4 regions of the Pseudomonas sp. AC083 genome follow, and region 4 is predicted to be linked to each of the others. Evidence: predicted binding sites of a transcription regulator. Region 4 holds the regulator's gene; each other region holds the start of a gene.
What was found. Region 4 encodes FliA, which starts transcription of late flagellar genes. Its sites were predicted from a motif close to CTAAAGTTTNNNNNNNNNNNGCCGNTAA; they were not measured.
Positions count from the first base shown of each region.

Region 1: a site for FliA is predicted at 4,544-4,571, ahead of flgM (flagellar biosynthesis anti-sigma factor FlgM). Genes of this name have one in related genera too.
Region 2: a site for FliA is predicted at 4,633-4,660, ahead of AC0IXA_RS01275 (methyl-accepting chemotaxis protein). Genes of this name have one in related genera too.
Region 3: a site for FliA is predicted at 3,514-3,541, ahead of motA (flagellar motor stator protein MotA). Genes of this name have one in related genera too.

Region 1 is NZ_CEEDDH010000008.1:172,637-179,894, forward strand. Features, by position in the region: gene AC0IXA_RS14440 (glutamine synthetase family protein) at 56-1,297, shown strand; gene AC0IXA_RS14445 (MFS transporter) at 1,367-2,755, shown strand; gene AC0IXA_RS14450 (flagellar brake protein) at 2,829-3,575, opposite strand; gene AC0IXA_RS14455 (flagella synthesis protein FlgN) at 3,665-4,132, opposite strand; gene flgM (flagellar biosynthesis anti-sigma factor FlgM) at 4,181-4,507, opposite strand; gene flgA (flagellar basal body P-ring formation chaperone FlgA) at 4,670-5,431, opposite strand; gene AC0IXA_RS14470 (chemotaxis protein CheV) at 5,514-6,446, shown strand; gene cheR (protein-glutamate O-methyltransferase CheR) at 6,493-7,258, shown strand, end outside.
Region 2 is NZ_CEEDDH010000001.1:304,630-311,887, reverse strand. Features, by position in the region: gene AC0IXA_RS01305 (alpha/beta hydrolase family protein) at 1-942, opposite strand, end outside; gene AC0IXA_RS01300 (FMN-dependent NADH-azoreductase) at 1,110-1,721, opposite strand; gene AC0IXA_RS01295 (LysR substrate-binding domain-containing protein) at 1,848-2,756, shown strand; gene AC0IXA_RS01290 (MmcQ/YjbR family DNA-binding protein) at 2,753-3,112, shown strand; gene AC0IXA_RS01285 (DUF1294 domain-containing protein) at 3,231-3,659, opposite strand; gene AC0IXA_RS01280 (undecaprenyl-diphosphate phosphatase) at 3,656-4,486, opposite strand; gene AC0IXA_RS01275 (methyl-accepting chemotaxis protein) at 4,789-6,423, shown strand; gene pnuC (nicotinamide riboside transporter PnuC) at 6,654-7,217, shown strand; gene AC0IXA_RS01265 (AAA family ATPase) at 7,214-7,258, shown strand, end outside.
Region 3 is NZ_CEEDDH010000007.1:20,525-27,782, forward strand. Features, by position in the region: gene AC0IXA_RS12715 (molecular chaperone) at 1-102, opposite strand, end outside; gene asd (archaetidylserine decarboxylase) at 169-1,029, opposite strand; gene rhdA (thiosulfate sulfurtransferase) at 1,029-1,862, opposite strand; gene AC0IXA_RS12730 (HDOD domain-containing protein) at 1,905-3,443, opposite strand; gene motA (flagellar motor stator protein MotA) at 3,610-4,461, shown strand; gene motB (flagellar motor protein MotB) at 4,465-5,505, shown strand; gene AC0IXA_RS12745 (toll/interleukin-1 receptor domain-containing protein) at 5,611-6,096, opposite strand; gene AC0IXA_RS12750 (caspase family protein) at 6,096-7,055, opposite strand.
Region 4 is NZ_CEEDDH010000003.1:99,444-106,701, reverse strand. Features, by position in the region: gene flhA (flagellar biosynthesis protein FlhA) at 1-1,954, shown strand, start outside; gene flhF (flagellar biosynthesis protein FlhF) at 1,966-3,306, shown strand; gene fleN (flagellar synthesis regulator FleN) at 3,423-4,253, shown strand; gene fliA (RNA polymerase sigma factor FliA) at 4,250-4,990, shown strand; gene AC0IXA_RS06550 (chemotaxis response regulator CheY) at 5,158-5,529, shown strand; gene AC0IXA_RS06545 (protein phosphatase CheZ) at 5,548-6,336, shown strand; gene AC0IXA_RS06540 (chemotaxis protein CheA) at 6,390-7,258, shown strand, end outside.

The DNA.
Region 1 (7,258 bases), on a different contig from region 4:
TGATGAGATTGAATGTGTCACCCCGGATCTGAACGGTGTGCCACGGGGCAAGGTGATGACCGCCGCGGGTTTTCTCGAAGGGCGGCGTTTGCAGTTGGCGCGGGGTGTGCTGCTGCAATGCATCATGGGCGGCTATCCGCCGGCGCGGTTCTACGGCAGCGATGACGGCGATCTGGCGCTGGTTGCCGATCCTGCGCAGATTCACCGTTTGCCCTGGAGCGACGAGCCGCGTGCCATGGCGATTTGCGACGCCGACGAACTGAGCGGGGGGAGCTCAAGTCTCTCGACCCGTGGCCAGCTCAAAGCGGTCATCGCCCGTTACGCCGCGCACGGTCTGGCGCCGGTGGTGGCGACCGAACTGGAATTTTTTGTCTTCGCACCGAACACCGATCCGACTCAGCCGTTCCGTCCGCCAGTCGGCCTCGACGGCCGCCGCGAGGATGGCCAGTCGGCGTTCAGCGTCAGTTCCAACAACGGTCTGCGGCCGTTCTTCAGCGAAGTGTATAAATGCATGGCCGCCCTCGGCCTGCCGCGCGACACCTTCATGCATGAAATGGGCGTCAGCCAGTTCGAGATCAATCTGCTGCACGGCGACCCGCTGCTGCTGGCCGATCAGACGTTCCTGTTCAAGCACCTGCTCAAGGAGGTCGCGCTCAAGCATGGCCTGAGCGTGGTGTGCATGGCCAAACCGCTGGCGCATACGCCGGGCAGTTCGATGCATATTCACCAGAGCATCGTTGAGATCGGCAGCGGCAAGAATGTTTTCACTGACTCGAACGGCGAGCCGACGTCGATGTTCCGCCACTTCATCGGCGGGCAACAGGCAGGCCTCGCCGATTTCACCGCACTGTTTGCGCCCAACGTGAATTCCTATCAGCGCCTGTGTCATCCGTACGCGTCGCCGAACAATGCCTGTTGGTCCCATGACAATCGCGCCGCCGGCTTGCGTATTCCCGCCAGCTCACCGGCCGCACGTCGGGTCGAAAACCGCTTGCCGGGCGCCGACGCCAACCCTTATCTGGCGATCGCCGCCAGTCTGGCTGCGGGTTTGCATGGCATCGAGCAAGAGCTGGAGCCGAGTGCAGCGATCCAGGGCGAATTCGCCGTGCCGGATAATCTGACCTTGCCGTGTACCTTGCACGCCGCGCTTGAGCGTCTGAAACGTAGCCAGTTGGCGAGGGAACTGTTCGGGTCGGAGTTCATCGAAGGCTACATCGCTTCGAAGACCATGGAGTTGACCAGTTTCTTTGATGAAATCACTCCCTGGGAGCGCCGTGTGCTGGCCGCCCAGGCCTGACGTATCGCTGCTGCCGGGCAGTCGTTCTGACCGCCCGGTATTTACTGCAAGGAGCCGCTCGGAACGCCGATGCGCCAAATCTGGAAATCCTTTCGAGCACTGTATTTCGCCTCGCTGATGATGTTGATCGGCTCAGGTCTTCTCTCTACTTATCTGGCTTTGCGTCTGGCCGCCGACAACGTCGACGGTTTGTGGGTCGGTGCGCTGATGGCGGCCAACTATTTCGGTCTGGTGCTGGGCGGCAAGATCGGCCATCGCCTGATCGCCCGGGTCGGGCATATCCGTGCCTACTCGGCGTGTGCCGGGATCGTCGGCGCGGCGGTGCTCGGCCATGGACTGGTGGACTGGCTGCCGGCGTGGCTGGTGCTGCGGACGATCGTCGGTCTGGGCATGATGTGTCAGTACATGGTCATCGAGAGCTGGCTCAACGAGCAGGCCGACGCCAATCAGCGCGGGCTGGTGTTCAGCGGTTACATGATCGCCTCGTACCTGGGCCTGGTGCTGGGCCAGCTGATTCTGGTCATGCACCCTGGGCTCGGCCTGGAACTGCTGATGCTGGTGGCGCTGTGCTTTGCCCTGTGTCTGGTACCGGTGACGCTGACCCGGCGGATTCACCCGGCGCCATTGCATCCGGCGCCAATGGAGCCGCGCTTCTTTATCAAGCGCGTGCCGCAATCGCTGAGCACGGTGCTCGGCGCCGGTCTGATCATTGGTTCGTTTTATGGTCTGGCACCGCTGTACGCCTCGCAGCAAGGGCTGTCGACCGAGCAGGTCGGTCTGTTCATGGGTAGCTGCATTTTTGCCGGTTTGCTGGTGCAGTGGCCGTTGGGCTGGTTGTCCGACCGTTATGACCGCGCGCTGCTGATCCGCTGCTTTGCCGGGTTTCTGGCGGTGGCGGCGTTGCCGTTGGCGATCATGCCGCAGGTGCCGCTGGAGGTGTTGTTCGTCGTTGGTTTCTTCTGTTCGCTGGTGCAGTTCTGCCTGTATCCGCTGGCGGTGGCGTTCTCCAATGACCACGTCGAAGGCGATCGCCGGGTGTCGCTGACCGCCATGTTGCTGGTGACTTATGGTGTTGGCGCGAGCATCGGGCCGCTGCTGGCGGGCGTGCTGATGAAGTTTCTCGGCAGTCAGAGCCTGTATGCGTTCTTCAGTTTCTTCGCGTTGGTGCTGGTCTGGCGGATTCGTCCGAAAGCAGTGACCAACCTGCACCAGGTCGACGACGCACCGCTGCATCACGTGGCAATGCCGGACAGCATGTCGAGCTCGCCGCTGGTGGCGGCGCTTGACCCGCGTGTTGATGAGCAGGTGGTGCAGGAGCAGATGGTGCAGGATCCGGCGCCGGTCACTCCTGAGCCTGAGCCTGAGCCCGAAGCGCAGCCGGAAGTAGTCGTTGAAACCGAACTGGACAGCGGCAATGACGATAAGCCTGAGCCGGATATCAGTGGTGGCAGGCCTTGAGCCGAAGATAAACATCGGCGCATAAAAAAGGGCAGCCCTGTGCGGGACTGCCCTTTTTTTTGATCGCTGCGACTCAGAGATCGTCTTTGTCGAAACGCCGTGCTTCACGCTGCAACTGGTAAACAAAACGCTCGACGTTGCGCGCAGCCTGGCCACTGATGTTGTGGAAGCGCAGACCGGCGAAGGTGATGTTGAGTTTTTCTTCGAAATGCAGATAGCGCAGTTCGACCGATGTTGGCTGATTGCCGAACAGCGGCGGGGCGATCAGGCGATCGTAGACCTGGCCCAGTTGCAGGCGATCAGTGATGTCGCCTTCGAAACGGAATTTGCAGCCAGTGGCGGAGATATCCAGCAGCTTGCCGTGCAACGGCGTCTTGAGCTTTTCGCCGCCCAGTTCAACGCTGACCAGATCGGTGAGTTTCAATGCAGCGCGGAAGGCGTTGCGGCGCTGGTGGTAGACCACTTCGCTCGGCAGTTCGCCGGTGTAGAAACGGTCACCGTCGGATTCTTCGATGTTCAGTGTGCCGTTGCATTCCCAGGCAATCCGCACGCCGTCATGAAAGCCTTCGACCTTGAACGGTTCGCCCGCTTGCAGGAAGCGCTCGCCATCGCGCGGAATCATTTCGTCCAGGGCGATCGTTGCGGTTTCGCGGTCGACCTTGATCAGGTAACTCTGAAAGCGCTGGCTGCGTTCATGGAAGGTGATGATCAGCGGATCGTGGCTGTCTTGCAGCTGGCGCAGGTTGCTGGAGATTTCCAGTGGCGTGGTGAGCACCTTCGGAGGCTGCGGAGCATCATCCGCGCTTAGGGTGTTGGACACGGTTCTTCAATCTCCAGACAAAATAAGACGACTGGCCAGCATTTTGCCAGCATGTTGCGCAAGTGGATAGTGCAGGGCCAGCGAATGGCTCATGCCTGGCTGAGCGTTCGCGGCTTGACCGGTTTGGCAAAGGTCCCGCTGGCGTCGTACAGCGCTGGCGGCTCACCGCCGGTGAGGATCTTCAGCTGGTTGGCCGTAGTCGCCTGCTGGATCTGGATCGACTGGCCGTTCTTGATGTTGGCCGCCTGGCATTGGGCGATCAGCGCGGTCAGGGCGTCGCCCTGGGTCAGCAACTGGTCGCCAATGCTCGACTGGCTGGCCAGTTGCTCAAGACCTGTGCGATCGGTCGGCAGGTTGAGGCTGGCGAGGATTTCGCTGCGCTTGCGGCCATGCTGCTCGAGCAGAATGATCAACGCTTGCTTGGTCGCCAGAATTTCTTCCAGCAACGGCATGTCGCGACCATGCAAAGCGAGGGATTCGGTTTGCAATAAGTCCAGCAATTGTTGCGCTGGAGCAAAGTCGTCGTTGATCAATTGCAATAAGTTAGTGTCGTGCATGGCTGGCCTTGGGGTTTAAGCGTCCAAAAGCCTGGCGCCGGCAAAAGCCTAGCGCTGGGCTTCGAAGTTGAGCAGTTTGCTGGCTACACGGTTGCTGTCGACTTTATAGCTGCCATCGGCGATCGCGGCTTTCAACTCGGCCACACGGGCTTTGTCGACAGCAGGCTGATCGCGCAGCTTGTCAGTGACCTTCTGCAACTGTTGAGCCTCATTGCTGAGGTGTACCGACTCCCCGCTTTTGGCGACATTGGCCTGTTCGGCCTGGGTATTCAGCGGCGCGGAGGGGCTGTTTTCAGCGCTTTCCTTGGCGTTGCTGGTACGTGTGCTGCCGGTTAGTGACGAGGAACTGTTCAATCGGTTGAAATCGATAACCATGATAAAAAACCTCTGGGAATTTGGACGCTTGCCATGTTTTCGGCTATCCCCTGAAAAACTTTAGGCCCAATCAACCATAAGCTTGCATGCGCCGTTGCGAGACCTGCTGCGGCACAGTTTAGGGAAGCGACGGGATCGGCGCCAGTTTTCTCCACGAGGCTTTTACATGGCCACTTCGACCTGTCCCGGCGCAATCACCTGCGCCTTGATAACTCTTTGAGAATTAAGGTTTTTTACTCGAATCTGTTCTTTCATGCCGCCATTGGAGAGCGCTTCCCCCGGCATGCGTACGGCAAGGGTGCCGCTGCGCGCAGTGATCACCACCTGGTCACCCTTGCGCACCACTTCGGCCTGTTCCAGATGCACCAGGGTGATGACCTGATCGGCGACCGTTGGTCGGGTAAGTTTCTGCCCGATCGCTTCGTCGACCGAGGTCAGGAAACCCTGGTTGATCGTGCTGATGTCGCGCTCGCGCAAGGTCACATCCTGCGGCTCGATAATGCCGGCGCGTTTCAGCGGGCGAGTGGTCGTCACGATCTCGCGAAACAGGCGGACTTGAGCGGGTACGAACACCGTCCACGGCGAACTGCCTTCGCAGCGAACCTTCACCGTGACGCGGCCCAGCGGGCGTGCCGGGCTCTCCAGTGTGGCTGTCAATTCCTTGTCGCACATGGGCATGCGCATGCGCGGGTCGAGCTGGTTGACTTCGATTTCGTAGCGGCCTTCGGTTTGACTGGAAGCCAAATAGTCTTCTACGGTGAATTCAAGAAAGCCCTGAGTCACGCCGATAAGCATATCAGGCAAGGTAACCGCATCTGCATGGGCAGGACTGCCAGCAAGCAAGCAGCAAACGGCGGACACCGCGCAAAGCCCTTTGCGAAGGGAGGATGTCAGGCGTCGGGAAAATGTCGTTTGAGCGTTCATACGAGTTAAAAAGCAAGCGCCGTGCCGTTTAGCAATGAATGTGCGTCGCAACAACACTTGGCGTTGGTGTAGGAGTCTGGGCATGGCTGGTGTAATGGATTCGGTGAACCAGCGCACGCAACTGGTAGGGCAGAATCGCCTCGAGCTGCTGTTGTTCCGTCTCGACGGGCCGCAGCTCTACGGGATCAACGTGTTCAAGGTACGGGAAGTGTTGCAGTGCCCGTCCCTGACGTTGATGCCCAAATCCAGTCCTGTCGTGTGCGGGGTAGCGAATATACGGGGAGCGACCATTCCGATCCTGGATCTGGCAATGGCAACGGGCTCCGGTGCGTTGAAAGACAAGAACAGTCCGTTCGTGATCATCACGGAGTACAACACCAAGACCCAGGGTTTCCTGGTCCGCTCGGTGGAGCGCATCGTCAACATGAACTGGGAAGAGATCCATCCGCCACCCAAGGGTACCGGTCGCGATCACTACCTGACCGCTGTGACGCGGGTTGACAATCAGTTGGTCGAAATCATCGACGTCGAGAAGGTGCTGGCCGAAGTGGCGCCGACGCCGGAAGCGATTTCGGTGGGCGTGGTCGATGTCGAGACGCAGACCAAGGCGTTGTCGCTGCGGGTGCTGACGGTCGATGACTCGTCGGTGGCGCGCAAGCAGGTCACGCGTTGTCTGCAGACCATCGGTGTCGAAGTGGTGGCGCTGAACGACGGCAAGCAGGCGCTGGATTACCTGCGCAAGCTGGTCGACGAGGGCAAGAAGCCGGAAGAAGAGTTCCTGATGATGATTTCCGACATCGAGATGCCGGAGATGGACGGGTACACCCTGACGGCGGAAATCCGCGGCGACGCACGCATGCAAAAGCTCCATATCATCCTGCATACTTCGTTGTCGGGGGTATTCAATCAGGCGATGGTCAAGAAAGTCGGTGCTGATGACTTCCTGGCCAAATTCCGTCCTGATGACCTCGCATCCCGGGTAGTCGACCGGATCAAAGCAGCAGATATCAGCTAGGGGCCTTCTGCCCCTGGCGGTCAACACGATTTAAGAGGCGGCATCATTGTCTACGGGTAATTTGGATTTCGAACAGTTCCGGGTCTTCCTGGAAAAAGCCTGTGGCATTCTGCTCGGTGAAAACAAGCAGTATCTGGTCTCGAGCCGTCTCAACAAACTGATGGAGCAGCAAGGCATCAAGTCCCTGGGTGAGCTGGTGCAGCGCATCCAGACCCAGCCGCGCAGCGGTTTGCGCGAGCAGGTGGTCGATGCCATGACGACCAACGAAACCCTGTGGTTTCGCGACACCTATCCGTTTGAAGTCTTGAAGAACAAGGTACTGCCGGAAGCGATCAAGGCCAGCCCCAACCAGCGTCTGCGGATCTGGTCGGCGGCCTGCTCGTCGGGACAGGAACCGTACTCGCTGTCGATGTCGATCGACGAGTTCGAGCGCAGCAACCTGGGTCAGTTGAAGATGGGCGTGCAGATCGTTGCCACCGATCTGTCGGGCCTGATGCTCAACAACTGCAAGACCGGCGAGTACGACAGCCTGGCGATCGGTCGCGGTCTGTCGCCGGAACGCCTGCAACGCTACTTCGACCCGAAAGGGCCGGGGCGCTGGGTGGTCAAGGCGCCGATCAAGAGCCGGGTGGAATTCCGCTCGTTCAACCTGCTCGACAGTTACGCAGCGCTGGGCAAGTTCGACATCGTGTTCTGCCGCAACGTGTTGATCTACTTCTCTGCCGAAGTGAAGAAGGACATCCTGTTGCGCATTCACAGCACGTTGAAGCCGGGCGGGTACCTGTTCCTTGGCGCTTCGGAAGCGCTGAACG
Region 2 (7,258 bases), on a different contig from region 4:
CTCGCGATCCACACCGTCGGCATCGGTGCACAATGCCGGCATGGCGCGGATCTGCTCTTCGGTGCAGGGCGCCATGAACACGAAGTGCCCTGCCCCGGCCAGCAGTTTGAAGTCCGGCGCGGTGGGCAGTTTGCGCGCCAGGGCCGCAGCGTTTTTATCGAAGGCCACCAGTTTGTCGCCGTCGCCGCTGTAGAGCAGCACCGGTACGTGCACATCGGCGAGGGTATGACGGCCGAACTTCAGGCTCAGCGGCGCCATGAGCAATAAAGCGTGAACCCGTGGATCGGCCACCGGCTGCAAGTCATCGCGATCGACAATCAACTCACCCTGGGTGTTGCAGGCGTCGTGATCGTCCGGGCGTTCCTGACAATAGCGGCGCAGACGATCCAGATCCGGTTGCGCCCCGGAAAGAATCAACGCGGTCTCGCCACCGGCCGAATAACCGATCACACCAACCTGATCAGCATTGACGAACGGTGCCAGCATGTTGTCGCCGAGCGTCGCGGTGATCGCTTGGGAAATCTGGATTGGCCGGCCGTAGAGATTGCTCAACGTGCCGAGTCGGCTGTGGTCGCGCCAGTTGTCGCCGGGATGAATCACCGCCACCACGACAAAGCCTTTGCGCGCCAGTGAAGTCGCCAGGTCATGCAGCGCCAACGGCGTACCGGTGTTGCCGTGGGACAGCATCAACATGGGAAAGCGGCCGATCGCGACCTTGGTGTCTTCACCGGCCTCGACCGAGTAACCCTCAAGCAAACTCATGTGCTCGCGGTCACTGGACGGATAAAAAGCGATGGCGCGCATCGGTTGCAGATCGAGCGGGTCGAGAAAGGTCATCTCGTGATAACCGACGCTCCAGACAGGGTGGCGCCCCGGTGCGGCCTGCACTGAATTCAGGCTGGCCAGCAGGCAAATCAGCAACAGTGCACAAAGATGCCTCATGAATGCCCTACCCTCTTGGACCACATCGTCGGATGTGCTGAAACTGCATAACCCGGGCCAGATTATGTAACAGGCAGAAACAAAAAACTCCGTATTCGGCCCTTGCGGAACCAGAATACAGAGTTTTTCGGGGATTACCTGAACATCAGCTGTTCTTTACGCAGGCCTTATGCGGCGGCGAACAGTTGCTCGCTGATCTTCGCTTGCGCAGCGCTCATGGCGTTGTTGCGCACTTCTTCGCCATAGGCCAGACCTTCAGCGCGGACGATTTCGATATCGGTGATGCCGAGGAAGCCCAGTACCAGCTTCAGATATTCTTCATGAGCGATGCCGCTGGCCTGACCGGCATGAATGCCACCGGAAGTCGACACGATCACCACTTTCTTGCCGCCGCAGAGGCCTTCAGGGCCGGCTTCGGTGTAGCGGAACGTCTGGCCGGCGACGGCGACGCGGTCGATCCACGCTTTCAGTTGGGTTGGAACGGTGAAGTTGTACATCGGCGCGGCAATCACCACGGCGTCGGCAGCGATGAATTCGGCCAGGGTCGAAGCGCTCAGCTCGGCTTCGTGCTGTTGCGCAGCGTCGCGCAGTTCGGCGGTGGTGCCGGCGGCAACCAGTGTGGTCGACGAGAAGTGGCTGATCGCGTCGGCGGCCAGGTCGCGGTAGGTGACCACGGCGCTCGGCTCGGCGGCTTGCCAGGCGTCGACGACTTGACGGCTCAACTGACGGGAAGCCGAGTTGTCGCCGAGAATGCTCGAATCGATGTGCAACAGTTTCATGTGGGTTCTCCTGAAAGAATCGCCGGCGGCGACGGAATGGAGACAATCCTACGCAACAAACCAATAGCTGATTAGTCGCCGACAATGCGATAGTTCGTCCCATTGATAGAACGACTGGGAAAGCGCATGCAGGACCTTAACGATCTCTACTATTTCGCCAAAGTGGTCGAAGCCGGCGGATTCGCTGCCGCCGGGCGCCTGCTCGGTATTCCCAAGTCACGGCTTTCAAGAAGAATTGCCGAACTGGAAGAGCGCCTTGGCGCACGTCTGCTGCAACGCACCACCCGCCAACTCAATCTCACTGCCGTCGGTGAACGCTATTTGCGCCACTGTCAGGCGATGTTGCTGGAAGCGGAGATGGCTGACGAAGCGGTTGCGAGCATGTCCAGCGAACCGCGCGGGCGCTTGCGGGTGTCATGCCCGACCGGTCTGGCCCATGAAATGCTGCCGACGGTGATCAGCGACTTTCTCGGCAAGTTTCCGCAGGTGCAGCTGGAGGTCGTGCTGCTCAATCGCCGGGTCGATCTGGTCACCGAAGGCATCGATGTTGCTTTGCGTGTGCGCGATCACGGTGATGAAGACCCGTTGCTGGTCACCCGGCGCTTGCGTCAGGCCCAGGCGGTGGTGATCGCCAGCCCGGCGTTCATGCAAGGCAAGACCATCAATCATCCGCAGGACCTTAAAACCCTGCCGGTGCTCGGCGCGCTGGAAGCCGATCGCATGGTGCATGTGCGTCTGCTCGATCAGCAGGGCAAAAGCGTCGATCTCAGTATGGAAGCGCGACTGGGCATCGATGATTTCGTGGTGCGCAAGGCCTGCGTCCTGGCCGGTCAGGGCTTTACCGTGCTGCCGATGATGTTCTGCGAAACCGAATTGCGTAACGGCACACTAGTGCAAGTGCTACCGCAATGGTCATTGCCTGGCGGCTGGCTGCAAGCGGTGTATCCGCATCGGCGCGGGGTAATGCCGGCGGTGCGCGCATGGATTGATCACCTGGTCGAATCGTTCAATGCCTGCGGGGATAGATTTCTATGAAACAAGGAAGAATGAGCGAAGCCGAGGTCGCCGAGTTTTGTCTGGCCCTGCCCGGCGCCCGGGAAGATTACAAATGGGGCGGCGTGCGGGTGTTCTCGATTGCCGGCACCAAGATGTTTGCTTTGCAGGGATTACGTGGTGATTCGCTGGCGTTCAAGGTCGACAAGGACTTGTTTCTCGGCCATTGCGACCGCCCGGGCATTCATCCGGCGCCGTATCTGGCGCGGGCGCAGTGGATCATCATGCACCCGCCCTACCCGCTGGGTGCCGAGGAATTGCGGGGACTGTTGCAGCGATCGCATCAACTGGTGGTGAGCAAGTTGCCTAAGAAAACCCAAATCGGCCTGCTTTTGTAAGCACGCAGACTCTGTGGGAGCGAGCCTGCTCGCGAAGGCGGTTTGTCAGGCGACTCATCAGCGACGATGAGATTGCTTTCGCGAGCGGGCTCGCTCCCACAGGGATTTTCGGTGGACGTTAAATCAGCGACAGCAAGTTCGATCCGAGGAAAATCTGGTCAATCCAGAACACCTGATGCAACAGCACGATCGCCCAGAACAGAATCTGAAACGACACCTTGCGCGTTTTGTGCCGGAATACCTGCTGCGCGATCAAAGCTCCCGGCCAGCCGCCCGCCAGTTCTACCGCATGCAGGATGTTTTCCGGGGTGCGCCAGGCATCGGTGCGGGCCTTGCGTTTGTCGGCCCAGTACAGAAAGAACGCCAGCACACTGACAATCCCATACGCCGCCAACGGCACCCGCGAGATGCCGCTGAGCCACATCGACAGCGAGCCGAACAGCGGCAGCGCGCAGATGATCACCAACACCGCAAGCTTCAATTTCAGATGCTGAACGCGCCCGCCTGAAGGTCGCCCCTCAGGGCGGCGCGTGCGGGAATCGTTCATGCCTTGGCCGCCGACCAGTCCACCCAGCCGAACTGCCAGGTCGCCAGAATGAACAGGCCGAAGGCAATCCGGTACCAGGCAAAGGCTGCGTAGCTGTGGCTGCCAATGAACTTGAGCAGGCCGCGCACAGCGATCATGGCGAAGATGAACGCCGTGACGAAACCAATGGCGAACACCGGAAAATCCGCCGGCACGAACAGGTCGCGGTATTTGTAACCCGAATACACTGCCGCACCGACCATGGTCGGCATGGCGAGGAAGAACGAGAACTCGGTTGCTGTCTTGCGCGACAGGCCGAACAGCAAGCCGCCAATGATCGTCGAGCCGGAGCGCGAGGTGCCCGGAATCATCGCCAGGCACTGCGCGAAGCCGATTTTCAGCGCGTCGGTCCAGCGGATCTCGTCGACGGTTTCGGCGTGGACTTCATGCTGACGCTGTTCGGCCCACAGCATGATGATCCCGCCGATGACCAGCGCCGCCGCCACGGTGATCGGGTTGAACAGGTATTCGTGAATCAGATCGGCAAAGATCACCCCCAGTACCACCGCCGGGAGAAAAGCGATCAGCAGGTTGGCGGTGAAACTCCGGGCGCTCGGCTGGGTCGGCAGGCCGATCACCACGTCGAGGATCTTGCGGCGAAACTCCCAGACCACGGCGAGGATCGCGCCGAGCTGGATGATGATGTTGAACGCCATGGCCCGTTCGCCGCCGAAGTTGAGCAAGTCGGCGACGATGATCTGGTGTCCGGTACTCGAAATGGGCAAAAACTCCGTCAGCCCTTCTACAACTCCTAGAATCAGTGCCTGCAAGGCGGTCCAAAGATCCATCAATCCCCCAGAGAGCGATGCGCGCCGGCATGCCCCGATAGTATTTTTTCGTTCACTGCGTCCAGCGTAGCCGGTAAAAGCTGTAGCGATTGCGCGCACAGGATCCACACGAAACGGTAAAAATTCCGTGAAATATCAAAACCGGATTCAGGTTTTCGCGCGCGGGGCCGAAATCCTAACAGACAAGCCTTAATAGCGCTCCCCGCGTTAGGCGGCTCAAGTCGCGCAATCGCAAGCCCACAGCGGTGGCTGGATGCTGGCGATCGTTTATTACAAGAACAAGAATCCGGAGTGACAGCGTTATGAACAGCTTGCGCAGTGTGTCGATCAGCCGACGCTTGTGGCTCATCTTGATCGTGGCGGTGGTCATGTTGCTGACCTTGGGCGTGCTGATGCTCAAGCAGATCCACGACGACCTCTACCACGCCAAGGCGCAGAAAACCCAGCATGTGGTGCAGACCGCCAGTGGCCTGCTGACTTATTACCACGGCCTGGAAACCGCCGGCACCCTGACCAGGGACGCGGCGCAAAAGCAGGCGCTGACCGCGATCCGTGGCCTGCGCTATGACCAGAGCGACTACTTCTGGATCAACGACCTCACGCCCGTGATGGTCATGCACCCGACCAACCCCAAGCTCGAAGGCCAGAACCTCTCGGCGATCCGCGATCCGGACGGCTTTGCGGTGTTCAACGAGATGGTCGCCATTGCCAAGGCCAAAGGCGCGGGCATGGTCAATTATCGCTGGCCGAAACCGGGGGCGACCGATCCTGTCGCCAAGACCTCGTATGTGAAGCTTTTTGAGCCGTGGGGCTGGGTAATCGGTTCCGGTGTTTACGTCGACGATGTTCAGGCGGAATTTCAGGGACAAATGATCAAGGCGTCGGCGATCGGCCTGGCGATTGCGCTGATCATGGCGCTGTTGGTGATTCTGATCGCCCGCAGCATCGTCCGCCCGCTACAGGAAACCGTGAATGCCATGGCCAACATCGCCAGTGGCGAAAGCGACTTGACCCGCAGCCTCGATACCCATGGCAAGGATGAAGTCACCGAACTGGCCCATCACTTCAATGCCTTTACGGCCAAACTGCGCCGGGTGATTGGTGAGCTGCAGGTGTCGGCCAGCGCTCTGGGCCAGTCTTCCAGCGAGCTGGGCAATGACGCCTCGCAGGCACAGCAGCGCAGTCAGCAGCAATCGCAGCAGATGGAACTGGTGGCCACGGCGATCAACGAAGTCACCTACGGCGTGCAGGACGTGGCGAAAAACGCCGAACACGCCGCCGCGGAAATGCGTGATGCCGAAGCGCAGGCGCAACAGGGTCAGATCAACATTGACGGCAGCCTGCAACAGATCGACAAGCTCTCCGGCACGATCGATCAGGCGGTGGAAGTGATCCGCACCCTGGCGGCGGAGAGCACGCAGATTGGCAGCGTTTTGGAGGTGATTCGCTCGATAGCCGAGCAGACTAATCTGTTGGCACTCAACGCGGCGATCGAGGCGGCGCGTGCGGGTGAACAGGGTCGCGGGTTCGCCGTGGTGGCCGATGAGGTGCGCTTGCTGGCCCAGCGTACGCAGAAATCGACCGCTGAAATTCAGTCGATGATCGAGCGCCTGCAGAATCACTCGGAGGCTGCGGTGAAGGTGATTGGCGACAGCAGCAAGGCATCGCAACTGACCATTGAACAGGCGGGACTGGCCGGGGCGAGCCTTAATGCGATTGGCCAGGCGTTGCGTAATCTCAACGGACTGAATGCATCGATCGCCAGCGCGACGTTGCAACAGGCCCATGTGGTTGAGGACATCAACCAGAACGTTACCCAGGCGGCCGGGCTTTCCCATAGCACTGCGTTGGCGGCTGAGCAGTCCAGTGCAGCCAGCCTGCGGCTTGGGCAACTGAGCGAACAGCTCAATGGGTTGCTGCGCCAGTTTCGGGTCTGACCGGTCACCGAGGTGAGCCCACCCCTCACCCCAGCCCTCTCCCCGAGGAGAGGGAGCAGATAACTGCGCTTTTCATGATCTGCATTCGACGCGATATTCCAGGTCGGCGTACCTCGACCAAACAACGCGCTCAGTTCCCTCTCCCTCCGGGAGAGGGTTAGGGTGAGGGGCTTTTGACCTGACTAATGCAGTACAATCCGCCCCCTTCTCAACTCCCCCAAGGATCCGCCATGTCCGGGCTTGAACTGTTTGCCGCTGCCCTCGGTGTCATCGCCGTGTGGCTGACGGTCAAGCAGAATCCGTGGTGCTGGCCGATCGGGCTGGTCATGGTGTTGCTCTACAGCTGGATCTTCTTTGAGGTGAAGCTGTATTCGGACATGTTGCTGCAAGTGATCTACGCCGCGCTGCAGATCTACGGCTGGTGGCAATGGACCCGCGCCGGGACGATGCATGACGGTCGCCAGGTTACCCGCCTCGATGCACGCTCGATTCTGCTAGGCCTCAGCGTCGGGGCGATCGGCAGCCTGTCGCTGGGCGCGGCGATGGCGCACTGGACCGACGCCGCACAGCCGTGGCTCGATGCCGCGCTCACTGGTTTCAGTCTGGTCGCGCAACTGTGGATGGCGCAGAAACGCCTGCAATGCTGGGCGTTGTGGTTCGTCCTCGATGTGATCTTTGTCGGCCTGTTCATCTACAAAGACCTGTACCTGACCGCCGCGCTCTACGCGCTGTTTACCTTGCTCGCGGTGCAAGGCTGGCGGGAATGGCGTGCCGATCCGGCGTTGCGTACATGAAAGTCGTTGTTCTCACCGGCCCGGAATCCACCGGCAAGAGT
Region 3 (7,258 bases), on a different contig from region 4:
GATCCAGCGCTTGAGATCACGCGGGCTGGCGTCGCAGAACGACAGGCGCGTTTGCGTGGGAGTCGGAGCGCGCAGCTTGGGAGAAAAGTTGGTCTGGCTCATGAGCCAAACCATAGCAGCAAATGCCGCGGTGTGCGGAAGCAGCCTCGGCTGCTTCCGCGAACAGGGTCACGCTTTTGGCAGTGCCAGGCCTTGGCCCATCTGCACTGGCGAACCGGCCACCAGTTCTTCAGCCCACTTCACCTGATCCGGGCCAAACAGCACGATTGCCGTCGAACCGAGCTTGAAGCGTCCCAGTTCCGCGCCTTTTTCCAGATGAATCGGTGCGCGTGCGGCTTCGTCGTAGCGGAAGGTTTTCAACTCGCGCTTCGGCGGAGTAACCAGACCGGCCCACACGGTTTCAATCGAAGCGACAATCATCGCGCCGACCAGCACCACGGCCATCGGCCCGCGTTCGGTGTCGAAAATGCACGCCACGCGCTCGTTGCGGGCGAACAGCTCCGGGACGTTTTCGGCAGTAGTCTGGTTCACCGAGAAAATGCGGCCCGGGATGTAGACCATTTCGCGCAGGGTGCCGGCCAGAGGCATGTGCACGCGGTGGTAGTCCTTCGGCGACAGGTAGATCGTGGCGAAATCGCCGCCCATGAATGGCGCTGCGTTGGCCGCATCACCGCCGAGCAATTCGAGCACGCTGAAACTGTGGCCCTTGGCCTGGAACACGCGACCGTGCTCGATCGGGCCGAGCTGACTCACCGCACCGTCGGCCGGGCTGAGGATCGCGCCCGGAGTTTCGTCCAGTGGACGCGCGCCGTCTTTCAACGCACGCGTGAAGAATGCGTTGAAGTGCTCGTAAGCGGTCAGGTCTTCGACCAGTGCTTGCGACATGTCCACTTGATAACGCTTGGCGAACCATTGGGTGAAGGCATTCTTGAACCAGCGCACGCGGCATTCGGCGATGCAGCCGGCCAGGCGCGACAGCAGGTGATGCGGCAGCAGGTACTGGCTGAGGATAAACAGACGCTCTTTCATTAGTTGTCCTTAAAACCTTGAATCTCGACTGGCGTATCAGGGTGGTTGCCCCATTCGCCCCAGGAACCGGCGTAGCCCTTGACCCGCGGATAACCGAGGGCTTTGGCCACCAGATAAGTGAAGCCCGACCGGTGATGGGTCTGGCAATGGGTAATGATTTCCTTGTCCTTGGTGATCCCGAGGTTTTCGAGGATCTGCGGCATGTCGCTGCGGATACGCAACTGACGAGTCTGGTCCATGCCGGCGGTCCATTCGAAATTGACCGCGCCGGGGATGTGTCCGCCCTTGGCGGCGAGGACTTTCTCGCCGGAATATTCCAGCGGCCCACGCGCGTCCCAGATCGCCAGATCGGCGGCGCCGAGACGGCTTTGCAGGTATTCGCGGGTGGCGGTCGGTTCATCGTGCAGGGTCAGCGAGACCGGGCCACCGACGGCGGCCGGCACCTGAATCGACATCGGCATACCGTCCGCCAGCCAGGCCGGCAGACCACCGTCTATATAGTGGTACTTGTCGTGGCCAATGACATCGAGCAGCCAGATGAAGCGCCCGGCCCAGCCACCGCCCTCATCGTCATACACGACGTATACCGAGTCTTTGCGATGGCCGAGCTCACCAAACAACGCTTCCAGATCGGCCTTCGCCGGCATCAGCCCGGGCGCCGGTGGCTGGCCGAGCTGGGTGCGTTTCGGGTCGACAAAACGTGCGCCGGGCAAGTGACCTTCGGCATACCGGGCAGGGCTGGTCAGGTCCACCAGAATCAGTTCCGGGGACTCCAGACGCGGCAGCAGGTCGCTCGGCTCGATGACAAGCGGCAAGCCAGAGAAGTCAGACATGTGAGGTCTCCAGAGCACAAAGGGGAGGATTGTAGCGCAGGCTCATTGGCCGCGGCTGCTAAAGCTGTGCAGGGCTTTTTCGATGCACTGCGCGGTTTTGCCGAAGGCTTGTACGGTGATGTCGGCGAACGGCCCGCCGCCCTGATCGGCAACTACGATCATGATCACCCGGCCGTTGTTGACCAGCGAACGCAGGAACAGATGCTCACCGCGAAACAACGTGCGCAGGCTCGCTGGCAATAAGGCAGAGAATTGCCCGTTGTTCTCCGGCGTGATCCGCACCTGCGCCTGCTGAGCGAGCAGACGTTGCAGGACTTTGCTCTGGCCGACGGCAAAACTCAGCGCCGCCGCATCCTTCGGCAAACCGGCGGTCTGGTGCACGCGCAGGGTCGAGTGCGTGCGGTCGGCCATCAGAATCATCACCCGACGCATGCCGCTCGCCACCAGTGCCTCGCGGGCGGCGACGGTCAGGCTCATGGCATTGGTGAAGCGGCTGGGCTCGGCGAGCAGTTCGGCGCATTGCCGACGCCATTGGCCCAGATCATCTGCATTCGGCGCTGCGGCCGGGAGCATGCCGGCCGGCAAGCGACGAGTGCCCCACGGCCAGATCAGCGAAACCGCCGGGTGCCACAAATCAGGCATCGCATGCTGACGCGCGCTGTTCGCCGCTTGCTGGTGCAGCTGTTGCTGCACTTCGTCCATGGAAATCTGCAGATACAGGCTGGTCAGGTACTGCCAGCGCTTGCTGTGCGGACTGTCCCAAGCCTGTTGCGCCGACAGCGCCAGGCCGTTGGCCAGCAGCACGGTATTGGCGGGTTGATTGAGCCAGCGGCGCAATGTTGGGTCTTCGTCGAGGCGATTCTGCTGGCGCAGCGGGTGCTCGCTGTCACGGGCGATGCGCAGCACTTTGACCAGTTCGCGTTGTTCGCTGAGCAGCAACTTGTAGCCTTGCTCGACCCAGATCGGCAGATGCCAGGCCTGGACCAGTGCCTCGGCAATCTTCAACAGGCGCACGCCGAACAATTGCTTTTCAACCACACGTGCCGACTCGCCCTTGTGAATCACCCGCAGTTCCCACTCCTCAAGCAACTGCGGATAGGTCAGTGCCAATGGCCATAGCGGCGACAAAAACAGCAGGCTGCCCCAGTGGATGTCCTGCCACAGCCGCGCCAGACGACTGGCAAAAAAGCCGTTGGCCTGTTGTGTCGCGTGTTGGCTGATCAGTTGCAATTGGCGCAAAGCCTTGGGGATCTGCCGGTGCGGTTCGGCCGGCAGGCGCGCGAGCAATTCTTCGGTGCGCGCAAGGCCCAGGCGATTGATTGCCACCTCCAGATTTTCCGCTGGCGCGGCCATGGTGCCGTGGGTGTGACGATTCGCCTCACGGATGATGCTCAAGGCCAGCGCCGGGCTGTCCTGCATCAACTCGGCGATGTCGCGCAGCGAGCTGCGATTGTCGCGGATCGCCCGGCAGACTTTGTCGTGAGCCTCTTGTGGCACGGGCAGGGGGACGCTGTCGAGCAGCTTGACCCAAGCCTGGAGGGTGCTCGGTTTTACCGCTGGAATGTTCGTTTCATTAGCCATGTCTGGACGAGATCTTCACTGACTGTAGACGCGCCCGGCATGGGCTAAATTGGCTTTTCGCCTGAACTGGCTATAGTCTGGCGCAGTTTTGCCGATAAGTAGAAGAAGAGATTTTTTAACTTCCGAATATGACCTTGAACCCGACTTAAACAAGTACCTTCTACCTATGGCTAAAATTATCGGCATCATCGTCGTATTCGCGAGCGTGCTCGGCGGATACGTGCTCTCCCACGGCAAGATTGCCGCCCTGATCCAGCCTTTCGAGGTGATGATCATCGGCGGTGCGGCCCTCGGCGCGTTCCTCCAGGCCAACCCCGGTTACATGACGATGCACGTGCTCAAGAAATCCCTGAGCATGTTCGGTTCGCGTTTCACCCACACCTTCTATCTGGAAGTGCTCGGGCTGATCTACGAGATCCTCAACAAGAGCCGCCGCGAAGGCATGATGGCCATCGAAGGCGACATCGAAGATGCCGCCGCGAGTCCGATCTTCGCCAAGTACCCGGCGGTGCTCAAGGATGAACGCATGACCGCGTTCGTCTGCGATTATCTGCGCATCATGTCTTCCGGCAACATGGCTCCGCACGAACTGGAAGGCCTGTTCGACATGGAGCTGTACAGCCTCAAGGAAGACCTCGAGCACCCATCGCACGCAGTCAACGGCATCGCCGACGGCATGCCCGGTTTCGGTATCGTTGCGGCGGTACTCGGTATCGTGGTGACCATGGCTTCGTTGGGCGAGGGCGACCAGGCGTCGATCGGTCTGCACGTGGGTGCGGCACTGGTCGGTACCTTCTTCGGTATTCTCGCGGCGTACGGTTTCTTCGGTCCGCTGGCGCATTCCCTGGCCCACGATGCCAAGGAAGAGCTCAACGTCTACGAAGCCATCAAGGCCTCGCTGGTGGCTTCGGCGTCCGGCATGCCGCCGTCGCTGGCGGTCGAGTTCGGGCGCAAGGTTCTGTACCCGGCGCACCGTCCAAGCTTCGCCGAGTTGGAACAAGCGGTTCGCGGTCGTTAAGAAATGGAAAATAATCAGCCGATCATCGTCAAGCGCGTCAAGCGCATTGCCGCCGGGCACCACGGCGGGGCATGGAAAATCGCCTTCGCCGACTTCGCCACGGCGATGATGGCGTTCTTCCTGGTGCTGTGGCTGCTGTCCACCGCTACGCCGGAACAGAAGATCGCCATCGCCGGTTATTTCAAGGACCCGGTCGGCTTCTCCGAAAGCGGCACGCCGTACATCATCGACCTCGGCGGTACGCCGACCCTGGCGCCGGAAAACACCCTCAACCCGGAAGTGAAGTCGCAGCCGCAACCGGACAAGGTCACGGTCGACACCGATCAGGTTGAAGGCATGGCCGAGCAGGTCGAGAAGGAGCGTCTCGAACTGCTCCTGCAAGAACTGCAGAACAAGGTCGACGAGAACCCGCAACTGCAGAAGTTCAAGGATCAGATCCTTTTCGAAATCACGCCGAACGGCTTGCGCATCCAGATCATGGACGCCGAGAACCGGCCGATGTTCGACTCCGGATCCGCACGCCTGAAGCCGTACTTCGAAGACATCCTGCTGGCCATGGCCGACACCATCAAAGCGGTGCCGAACAAGATCAGCATCAGCGGCCACACCGACGCCAAGCCGTACATCGGCACTGGCGACTACGGCAACTGGGAACTCTCGGCCAACCGTGCCAACGCCGCGCGTCGCGCATTGGTCGCGGGCAGCTATCCGGATGCGCAGGTGGCGCGGGTGGTCGGTTATGCCTCGTCGGCGTTGTTTGATCGGGAAAATCCGTTCAACCCGGTCAACCGCCGCATCGATATTGTCGTGCTGACGAAGAAAGCCCAGGCCGCCATCGAAGGTGCGCAGGGGCCTGAGGCGGCGAAACCGGCGGATGAAGGTCAGAACGGTGCTGCTCCGGCAGCCCCGGTTGATCCGAATGCGCTGCCGGCGGACAAACAGCCAGTGCCGGCTCACGAGTTGCGCGAGCGGTTGAATCTGTTTGACGATGCGGCGCCGAAACCGGCTGAGCCGGGTGGGGCGGCGCCAGCGCCGAAGCAGTAAGTGAAAAAAAGCCGACAGTGATGTCGGCTTTTTTGTGGCTATCGCTTCATGCCCCCAACCATTTCGTAGCGTTACTAAAATAATCGGGGACAGGCCGGCACAGTCTCAGAATCCCCGACGAATCCGATTCTTCAACTGTTCATGAAACATCTCTGCATCGCGCTTGTACGCCCCTTTCACCGAGTCGCTGAACGAATCCAGGGTTATCGACCGCTTGTTCGACACCTCATCCCGATACGCATCGATAAAGAAATCCAGGTCGCTGGCCGTGCTCAGCTTCGGCCACTTGTCCAGATAGATCGGCAGTTGTGCCGGCCCGGTCTTGAACGTACAGATCCGCCGGTTGCTGATCGTCGCCTCGCCAATCTCGAACGGCACCCACCACGACAGTGCAGTCTTCTCCGATACCACCGCCAGCAGATGCGTGCACTCGGTGATGTTGCGGGTAATGACCCCGGTGATGTCGTCGGTGGTCTGCGATTCCGGGTCCAGCACGTCGAGGTAAGTCCTGATCTTCGCTTGGGTCAGACGGGTGTTGATGGCGATCGCATGAGTGCGATCCACATGGCGGTAGCTGATAAAGACTGGCATCAGAAATGTCCTTTGAGGGCGAGTTCGCGGTAATAGGCACCGAGTGCCGTCAGGCGGCAGCCGGTGGAGTGAATGGCGGCGTAGTACATGTGCTCGGCGTCGACCGGTTCGATCAGGCTGTGGCGGTTGCACTTTTGCAATTGGGCGAAGATCTCGCCGTGCTCCGGTATGAACGCCATTTCGGTGGGTTCGTAGCTGGGGTCGAGCGGGAAGACCGATTCGGCTTCGGCGAACCAGTCCGGCAATTTGCGCAGGATCTCCTTGGGAATCAGCGGCGAGACTTCGCGCAGGGAAATGAACTGCGACACATTGGTCTTGAACACCGGACGCTGCTCCCACGGGCCGAGCGCGTTGTCGACGAAGGAGTACAGGCTGCCGGGGGTGATTTTGCCGAGGATATTCGCCGCGCCGCCATGCAGCGCTTGCAGCAGCAGGCCGGTGAACACGCCGTGCTGCGCGCCCTCCAGTGCCGGCTCGGCTTTTTTGCAGGCGGTGAGGATGGTCATGCCTTCGCTGACCATGCTGCTCTCGCTGCGCAAGGCGCGCACTTCGCCGGCCGAACCGCTTTCGCAGCAGTCGAGGATGATCATTTTGTTTTTGATCCGCGTGGCTTTGTCCGCCCAGTTGAGAATGTCGCTGATGCGGATGCCGTCCTTGGCGTTGCGGTAGTCCTGCGGTATCAGCATGCCTTCGTCAGTGTCGGCATCGAAACCGCCATGACCGGCGAAATACAGCAGAGCGACGTTGCAGTCGCCGGAAAACAACTCGCGGATCTGGTCTTCGAGTTTTTCTCGGCTCAGGTAATCCTCGGCAGACGTCAGTACGACATTTTTGAAGTTGGGGTCGCCGTTGGCGTTGCTTTTCAATACCGAAGCCATGGCCATGGCGTCGTTGCAGCAACCGCTGAGCCCGCCGATATGCGTGTAATCGTTGATGCCGATGAACAATGCCTTGCGCATGGTCACACCGCCTTGTGCAGGCGGATCGCGCCGGGGATTCTGTGGGTATTGCACGGGCGGGCGTCGCGAGACGAATGGATGATGAACAAAAGACAGGTTGGCATGGCTTTCCTCGATGGTCGCTGTGAGCGAAGGAGGAAAGAAATGTAGGCCGCTGGCTCAGGCCTACAAGATCTGCGCGGCAAAACAGAAAGGTCCTGCAA
Region 4 (7,258 bases):
GCTGGTCTGCGTGTATGCGCTGCGGCCGCTGGATTTCGCCGTGTTCCCGACCATTCTGCTGGTGGCGACGTTGCTGCGACTGGCGTTGAACGTGGCCTCGACGCGGGTGGTGATGCTCCACGGTCAGGACGGCCACGCCGCAGCCGGTAAGGTAATTCAGGCCTTCGGTGAGGTGGTGATCGGCGGTAACTACGTGGTCGGTATCGTGGTCTTCGCGATCCTGATGATCATCAACTTTGTCGTGGTGACCAAGGGTGCCGGGCGGATTTCCGAGGTGAGCGCGCGTTTCACCCTCGATGCGATGCCCGGCAAACAAATGGCGATCGACGCCGACCTCAACGCCGGCCTGATCGACCAGAATCAAGCCAAGTCGCGCCGTCAGGAAGTCGCCCAGGAGGCGGAGTTCTACGGTTCGATGGACGGTGCCAGCAAGTTCGTCCGTGGTGACGCCATCGCCGGCCTGCTGATTCTGTTCATCAACCTCATTGGCGGCATGGCGGTTGGTATCTTCCAGCACGGCATGAGCTTCGGCGATGCGGGCAAGGTTTACGCCTTGCTGACCATCGGTGACGGTTTAGTGGCGCAATTGCCATCACTGTTGTTATCTACAGCGGCGGCGATCATGGTGACCCGTGCTTCCGGCTCGGAAGACATGGGCAAGCAGATCAACCGCCAGATGTTCGCCTCGCCGAAAGCGCTGGCCGTGGCCGCTGGTTTGATGGCGGTGATGGGCCTGGTGCCGGGCATGCCGCACTTCTCCTTCCTGAGCATGGCGGCGCTGGCTGCGGGCGGCGCGTACCTGTTCTGGAAAAAGCAGAATGTGGCCAAGGTCGTGGCGCTGGAAGAGGTCAAGCGTCAGCAGGAACTGCTGCCGTCGCCGGCCCGCGCCATGGAAACCAAGGAGCTGGGCTGGGACGACGTGACGCCGATCGACATGATCGGCCTGGAAGTCGGCTATCGCCTGATCCCGTTGGTGGACCGCAATCAGGGTGGGCAATTGCTTGCGCGGATCAAGGGCGTGCGCAAGAAGCTCTCGCAGGATCTGGGCTTCCTGATGCCGACCGTGCACATCCGCGACAACCTCGATCTGGCGCCGAGCGCGTATCGCTTGACGCTGATGGGCGTGATTCTCGCCGAGGCCGAGATCTACCCGGATCGCGAACTGGCGATCAACCCGGGCCAGGTCTACGGCTCGCTCAACGGGATCAACGCCAAAGATCCGGCTTTCGGCCTCGAGGCAGTGTGGATCGAAATCAGCCAGCGCGCCCAGGCGCAATCGCTCGGCTACACCGTGGTCGACGCCAGCACCGTGGTCGCCACCCACTTGAACCAGATTCTGTACAAGCACTCCAGTGAGCTGATCGGCCACGAGGAAGTGCAGCAACTCATGCAATTGCTGGCCAAGAGCTCGCCGAAACTGGCGGAAGAGCTGGTGCCGGGCGTGGTTTCGCTGTCGCAGTTGCTCAAGGTCCTGCAAGCGCTGCTCGCCGAGCACGTGCCGGTGCGCGACATTCGCAGCATCGCCGAAGCGATCGCGAACAACGCTGCCAAGAGTCAAGATACCGCCGCGCTGGTCGCCGCTGTGCGGGTCGGCGTATCCCGTGCAATCGTCCAAAGCATTGTAGGCACTGAGTCCGAGCTGCCTGTAATCACATTGGAACCAAGGTTGGAACAGATATTGCTCAATAGTCTGCAGAAGGCAGGACAAGGCTCGGAAGAGGGCGTTCTGCTGGAGCCGAGCATGGCCGAGAAGCTGCAGCGTTCGTTGATCGAAGCGGCCCAGCGGCAGGAAATGCAAGGCCAACCGGTGATCCTGCTGGTAGCAGGCCCGATTCGCGCGATGCTCTCGCGCTTCGGTCGCCTCGCAGTGCCAGGCCTGCATGTACTGGCCTACCAGGAAGTACCGGACAACAAGCAAGTGACCATCGTTGCGACAGTAGGGCCCAACGGCTGAGGTAGTGGTTTATGCAAGTTAAGCGTTTTTTCGCCGCCGATATGCGTCAGGCCATGAAGCTGGTTCGCGATGAGCTGGGCGCTGATGCCGCCATCATCGGCAACCGCCGCATTGCCGGCGGCGTCGAGTTGACGGCGGCTCTGGATTACAAATTGTCGGCGCTGGCGCCACGGGTTCCGAACATGGAACTCGAAGACGAGCTGCGCAAGACCCAGTCGCGCATCGTCACCGCCCAGGCCGAGCTGAGCCTGCGTGGCGAAGCCGACGGCAACACCAATCAGCAGTTGTTCGCCGGGCTGCCGTTGACCGCAGGCCTGCCGCTGACCGCTGCCGAACCGTTGAGCGAGCCGACCTACGCCGCACCGACGCGCCCGGCCGCAGCGCCTGCGCAGGCCTCGGCGGGCGTCGATCCGCGTGCGCTGGATTCGATGCGTTTTGAATTGAACAGCCTGCGCGAGCTGATGGAAGTTCAGCTCGGCACCCTGGCCTGGAATCAGCTGCAAGGCAGCCGTCCGGCCCAAGCCAATCTGTACCGCCGTCTGCAGCGCATCGGCCTGTCCGGCCCGCTGTCGCGCGATCTGCTGGCGATGATCACCGATATCGAAGAACCGCGTCAGGCCTGGCGCATGCTGCTGGCGCACCTGGCGCGGATGATTGCCGTACCGGAAGTCGAGCCGCTGGAAGAGGGCGGTGTGATTGCCATGGTCGGCCCCGCCGGCATGGGCAAGACCACCACGCTGGCCAAGCTCGCCGCGCGTTACGTGCTCAAGTACGGCGCGCAGAACGTTGCACTGGTGAGCATGGACAGCTTCCGCATCGGCGCGCAGGAACAACTGAAAACCCTCGGGCGCATCCTCAACGTGCCGGTAACGCACGTCGATCCGGGTCAGTCGCTGGTGCAGGCATTGGATCCACTGCTACGCAAACGCGTGGTTTTGATCGATACTGCCGGCCTGCAAGCCAGTGATCCGGCGTTGCGCATGCAGCTCGAGAGCCTGGCCGGGCGTGGCATTCGCTCAAAAAATTATCTGGTCCTGGCAACCACCAGCCAGAAACAGGTTCTAACCGCCGCTTATCACAGTTACAAGCGTTGCGGGCTGGCCGGCTGCATCCTGACTAAACTGGATGAAACGGCCAGTCTCGGCGAAGTGTTGAGCCTGGCGATCAGTCATGAATTGCCGGTCGCGTACCTGACCGATGGCCCACGGATTCCGGATGATTTGCATCTGCCGCGTCGTCATCAACTGGTCAGCCGCGCCGTCAGCGTGCAAATGCAGGAAGAACCCAGCGAAGAAGCCATGGCTGACATGTTCGCTGATATCTATCACAGCCCGACCAAGCAGGTTGGCTGAGGTAATCATGAACAGTTTTTGTACCTACATCGATGGTCTGCCACGCATTGTTCCGATCAGGAACGCGCAGCCAGTAATGTGGCCTCCGTCTATGCAAGACAAGGTAAAGAAATAACATGGGCAGCATGCATCCCGTACAGGTGATCGCGGTGACCGGCGGCAAAGGTGGCGTCGGCAAGACTAACGTGTCAGTGAACTTGTCGCTGGCGCTGGCAGAGCTTGGCCGTCGGGTCATGCTGCTGGACGCCGACCTGGGCCTGGCGAACGTCGACGTTCTGCTGGGGCTGACACCCAAGCGCACACTGGCCGACGTTATCGAAGGCCGTTGCGAACTGCGCGACGTGCTGTTGCAAGGCCCGGGCGGGATTCGCATCGTGCCGGCGGCCTCCGGTACGCAGAGCATGGTGCACCTGAGCCCGGCGCAACACGCCGGCCTGATCCAGGCGTTCAGCGACATCGGCGACAATCTCGACGTGCTGGTGATCGACACCGCTGCGGGTATTGGTGATTCGGTAGTCAGTTTCGTTCGTGCCGCCCAGGAAGTGTTGCTGGTGGTCTGCGACGAGCCGACTTCGATCACCGATGCTTACGCGCTGATCAAGTTGCTCAACCGCGACTACGGCATGAACCGCTTCCGCGTGCTGGCCAACATGGCGCAGAGCCCGCAGGAAGGGCGCAACCTGTTCGCCAAGTTGACCAAGGTCACGGATCGCTTCCTCGACGTCGCCCTACAATACGTCGGCGCCGTGCCGTATGACGAAAGCGTGCGCAAGGCGGTGCAGAAGCAGCGCGCCGTCTACGAAGCCTTTCCCCGTTCCAAGTGCGCGCTGGCCTTCAAGGCCATCGCCCAGAAGGTCGACACCTGGCCGCTGCCGGCCAACCCGCGCGGGCATCTGGAATTTTTCGTCGAGCGTCTCGTGCAGCAAACCGCAGGGCCTGTGATATGACCGCCAGTGGCATGAATCTTTACAAAAAGTCGGCGCGTGACGCGCAATACGAATTGATCGAGCGTTACGCGCCACTGGTCAAGCGCATTGCCTATCACTTGCTGGCGCGCCTGCCGGCCAGCGTGCAGGTCGAAGACCTGATCCAGGCCGGGATGATCGGTTTGCTCGAAGTCTCGACCAAATACGACGCCAGCAAAGGCGCCAGTTTCGAAACGTACGCGGGCATTCGAATCCGCGGCGCGATGCTCGATGAAGTGCGCAAAGGGGATTGGGCGCCACGCTCGGTTCACCGTAATACCAGGATGGTCAGCGACGCGATTCGCTCGATTGAAGCTAAAACCGGCCGTGACGCTAAAGATCACGAGGTTGCGGCCGAACTCCAATTGAGTCTCGACGATTACTACGGGATTCTGAATGACACCTTGGGCAGTCGCCTGTTCAGTTTCGACGACCTCTTGCAGGACGGCGAACACGAAGGGCTGCACGAGGATGGCGCCAGTGCTCATATGGAGCCGTCACGCGATCTGGAAGATGAACGCTTCCAGGCGGCGCTGGCGGACGCGATTGCCAATTTGCCGGAGCGTGAGCGACTGGTGTTGGCGCTGTACTACGACGAAGAGCTGAACCTCAAGGAAATCGGTGAAGTCCTTGGCGTCAGTGAATCGCGGGTCAGCCAGTTACACAGCCAGTGCGCGGCCCGTCTGCGGGGGCGTTTGGGGGAGTGGCGAGCGCGCTGAAGGCAGTGTGGGGACACTGCGAAACGAGGCTGGTGCGGTGATGAACGGCGCCGGTCTCGATCCGTTGTGCTCCAGACAAACTTTAAGTGCTGCGCCGATTGATTGAAGTGGCGCGTCCAGGTGCTGGGCGCGTTTAAGACTGCTTGGAGGTCGAATTGAACAAAGACATGAAAATCCTCATCGTTGATGACTTCTCAACGATGCGGCGGATCATCAAGAACCTGCTGCGCGATCTTGGGTTCACCAACACCGTCGAGGCCGACGATGGCACCACTGCCATTCCGGTGCTCAACAGCGGCAGCATCGACTTTCTGGTAACGGACTGGAACATGCCGGGCATGACCGGTATCGACCTGCTGCGTCACGTGCGCGCCGATGAAAAACTCAAGCACCTCCCGGTGTTGATGGTGACTGCTGAAGCCAAGCGCGAGCAGATCATCGAGGCCGCCCAGGCCGGTGTGAACGGTTACGTGGTCAAACCTTTCACGGCTCAAGCGTTGAAAGACAAAATCGAGAAGATTTTCGAACGCATCGGCTGATGAATGCGCGGGGGAGCTATGGAGCATAACGAATCATCACAGGGCGATTTCGAATCGACCCTGAAAAAACACGCGGTCGAACTGGTCGAGAGCCTTGAAAAAGGCAAGTTCGGCGACGCGGTGCAACTGATCCATGAGCTCAATCAGACCCGTGACCGCGGCCTGTATCAGGAAGTGGGCAAGCTCACACGTGAACTGCACAGTGCGATCGTCAATTTCCAGATTGATCCGCACATGCCGCAGGCCGAGGAAGTGTCGCAAATCACCGACGCCACCGAACGCCTGGGCTATGTGGTCAAGCTGACGGAAGCCGCGGCCAACCGCACCATGGATCTGGTGGAAAGCGCCACGCCGGTGGTCAACAGTCTCGCTGATGAAGCGCAGACGTTGAGCGCCGATTGGGGCCGCTTCATGCGTCGCGAGGTCGGGGCTGAAGAGTTCCGTGAACTGGCGCGCCGGGTCGACGGTTTTCTGTCACGCAGCAGCACGGACAACCGTGCGGTGTCGAGCAACCTCAACGACATCCTGCTGGCTCAGGATTACCAGGACCTCACAGGTCAAGTGATCAAGCGTGTGACCCAACTGGTCACCGAAGTCGAAAGCAATCTGCTCAAACTCGTGCTCATGGCCAGTCAGGTCGACCGCTTTGCGGGCATCGAACATGACCGCGCCGCAATGCTTGCTGAAAAAGATCCACAAAAACATCTCTCGCAGGGTGAAGGTCCGCAGATTCATGCCGATAAACGAGAAGACGTTGTGTCCGGTCAGGACGATGTGGACGATTTGTTATCCAGCCTTGGATTCTAGAGTTTCGGAATTCGGGTTTTTTGGGTTTTTAGACCTGTAGGAGCACCCCATTAATGAGCTTCGGCGCCGATGAAGAGATCCTTCAGGATTTCCTGGTTGAGGCCGGCGAGATTCTTGAGCAACTGTCCGAACAACTGGTCGAGCTGGAAAGCCGCCCGGATGATGCAGATCTGCTCAATGCAATTTTTCGCGGTTTCCACACTGTAAAAGGGGGCGCCGGCTTCCTTCAGCTCAATGAGCTGGTGGAGTGCTGTCACATCGCCGAAAACGTGTTCGACATCCTCCGTAAGGGTGAGCGTCGCGTTGATGCAGAACTGATGGACGTTGTGCTCGAAGCACTGGACGCGGTGAACAGCATGTTCAGCGAAGTCCGTGAGCGTGCACCGATTACCGCCGCCACGCCGGAACTGCTGGCCGCGCTGGCGCGTCTGGCCGAGCCGCAATCGGCGGATGAAGCCGTTGCCGCACCAGTAGAAGCGGTGGCAGAACCGGTCGCCGAAAGCGCATCGGAAGACATCACCGATAACGAATTCGAACAACTGCTGGACTCGCTGAACGCCGTCAAGGCCCAGGCCGAGGCTCCGGCCGCTGTCGCTGCTCCCGCGCAGGTTGCCGACACGGCGGCCAGCGATGAAATCACCGACGCCGAGTTTGAATCGCTGCTCGATCAACTGCATGGCAAAGGCCAGTTTGCTGTCGATGCGGTCGCTCCGGCGGCACCAGCAGCGCCGGCCGCACCTGCTGCGGGCGACAGCTCGGACATCACCGACGACGAATTCGAAGCCTTGCTCGATCAGTTGCACGGCAAGGGCAACTTCGCCGTTGACGCGCTGGAATCGGCCATCGCTTCGGCGCCGGCAGCACCTGCTGCACCGGCAGCCGCTGCGGCCGGCAGTGACCTGATCAGCGATCACGAATTCGA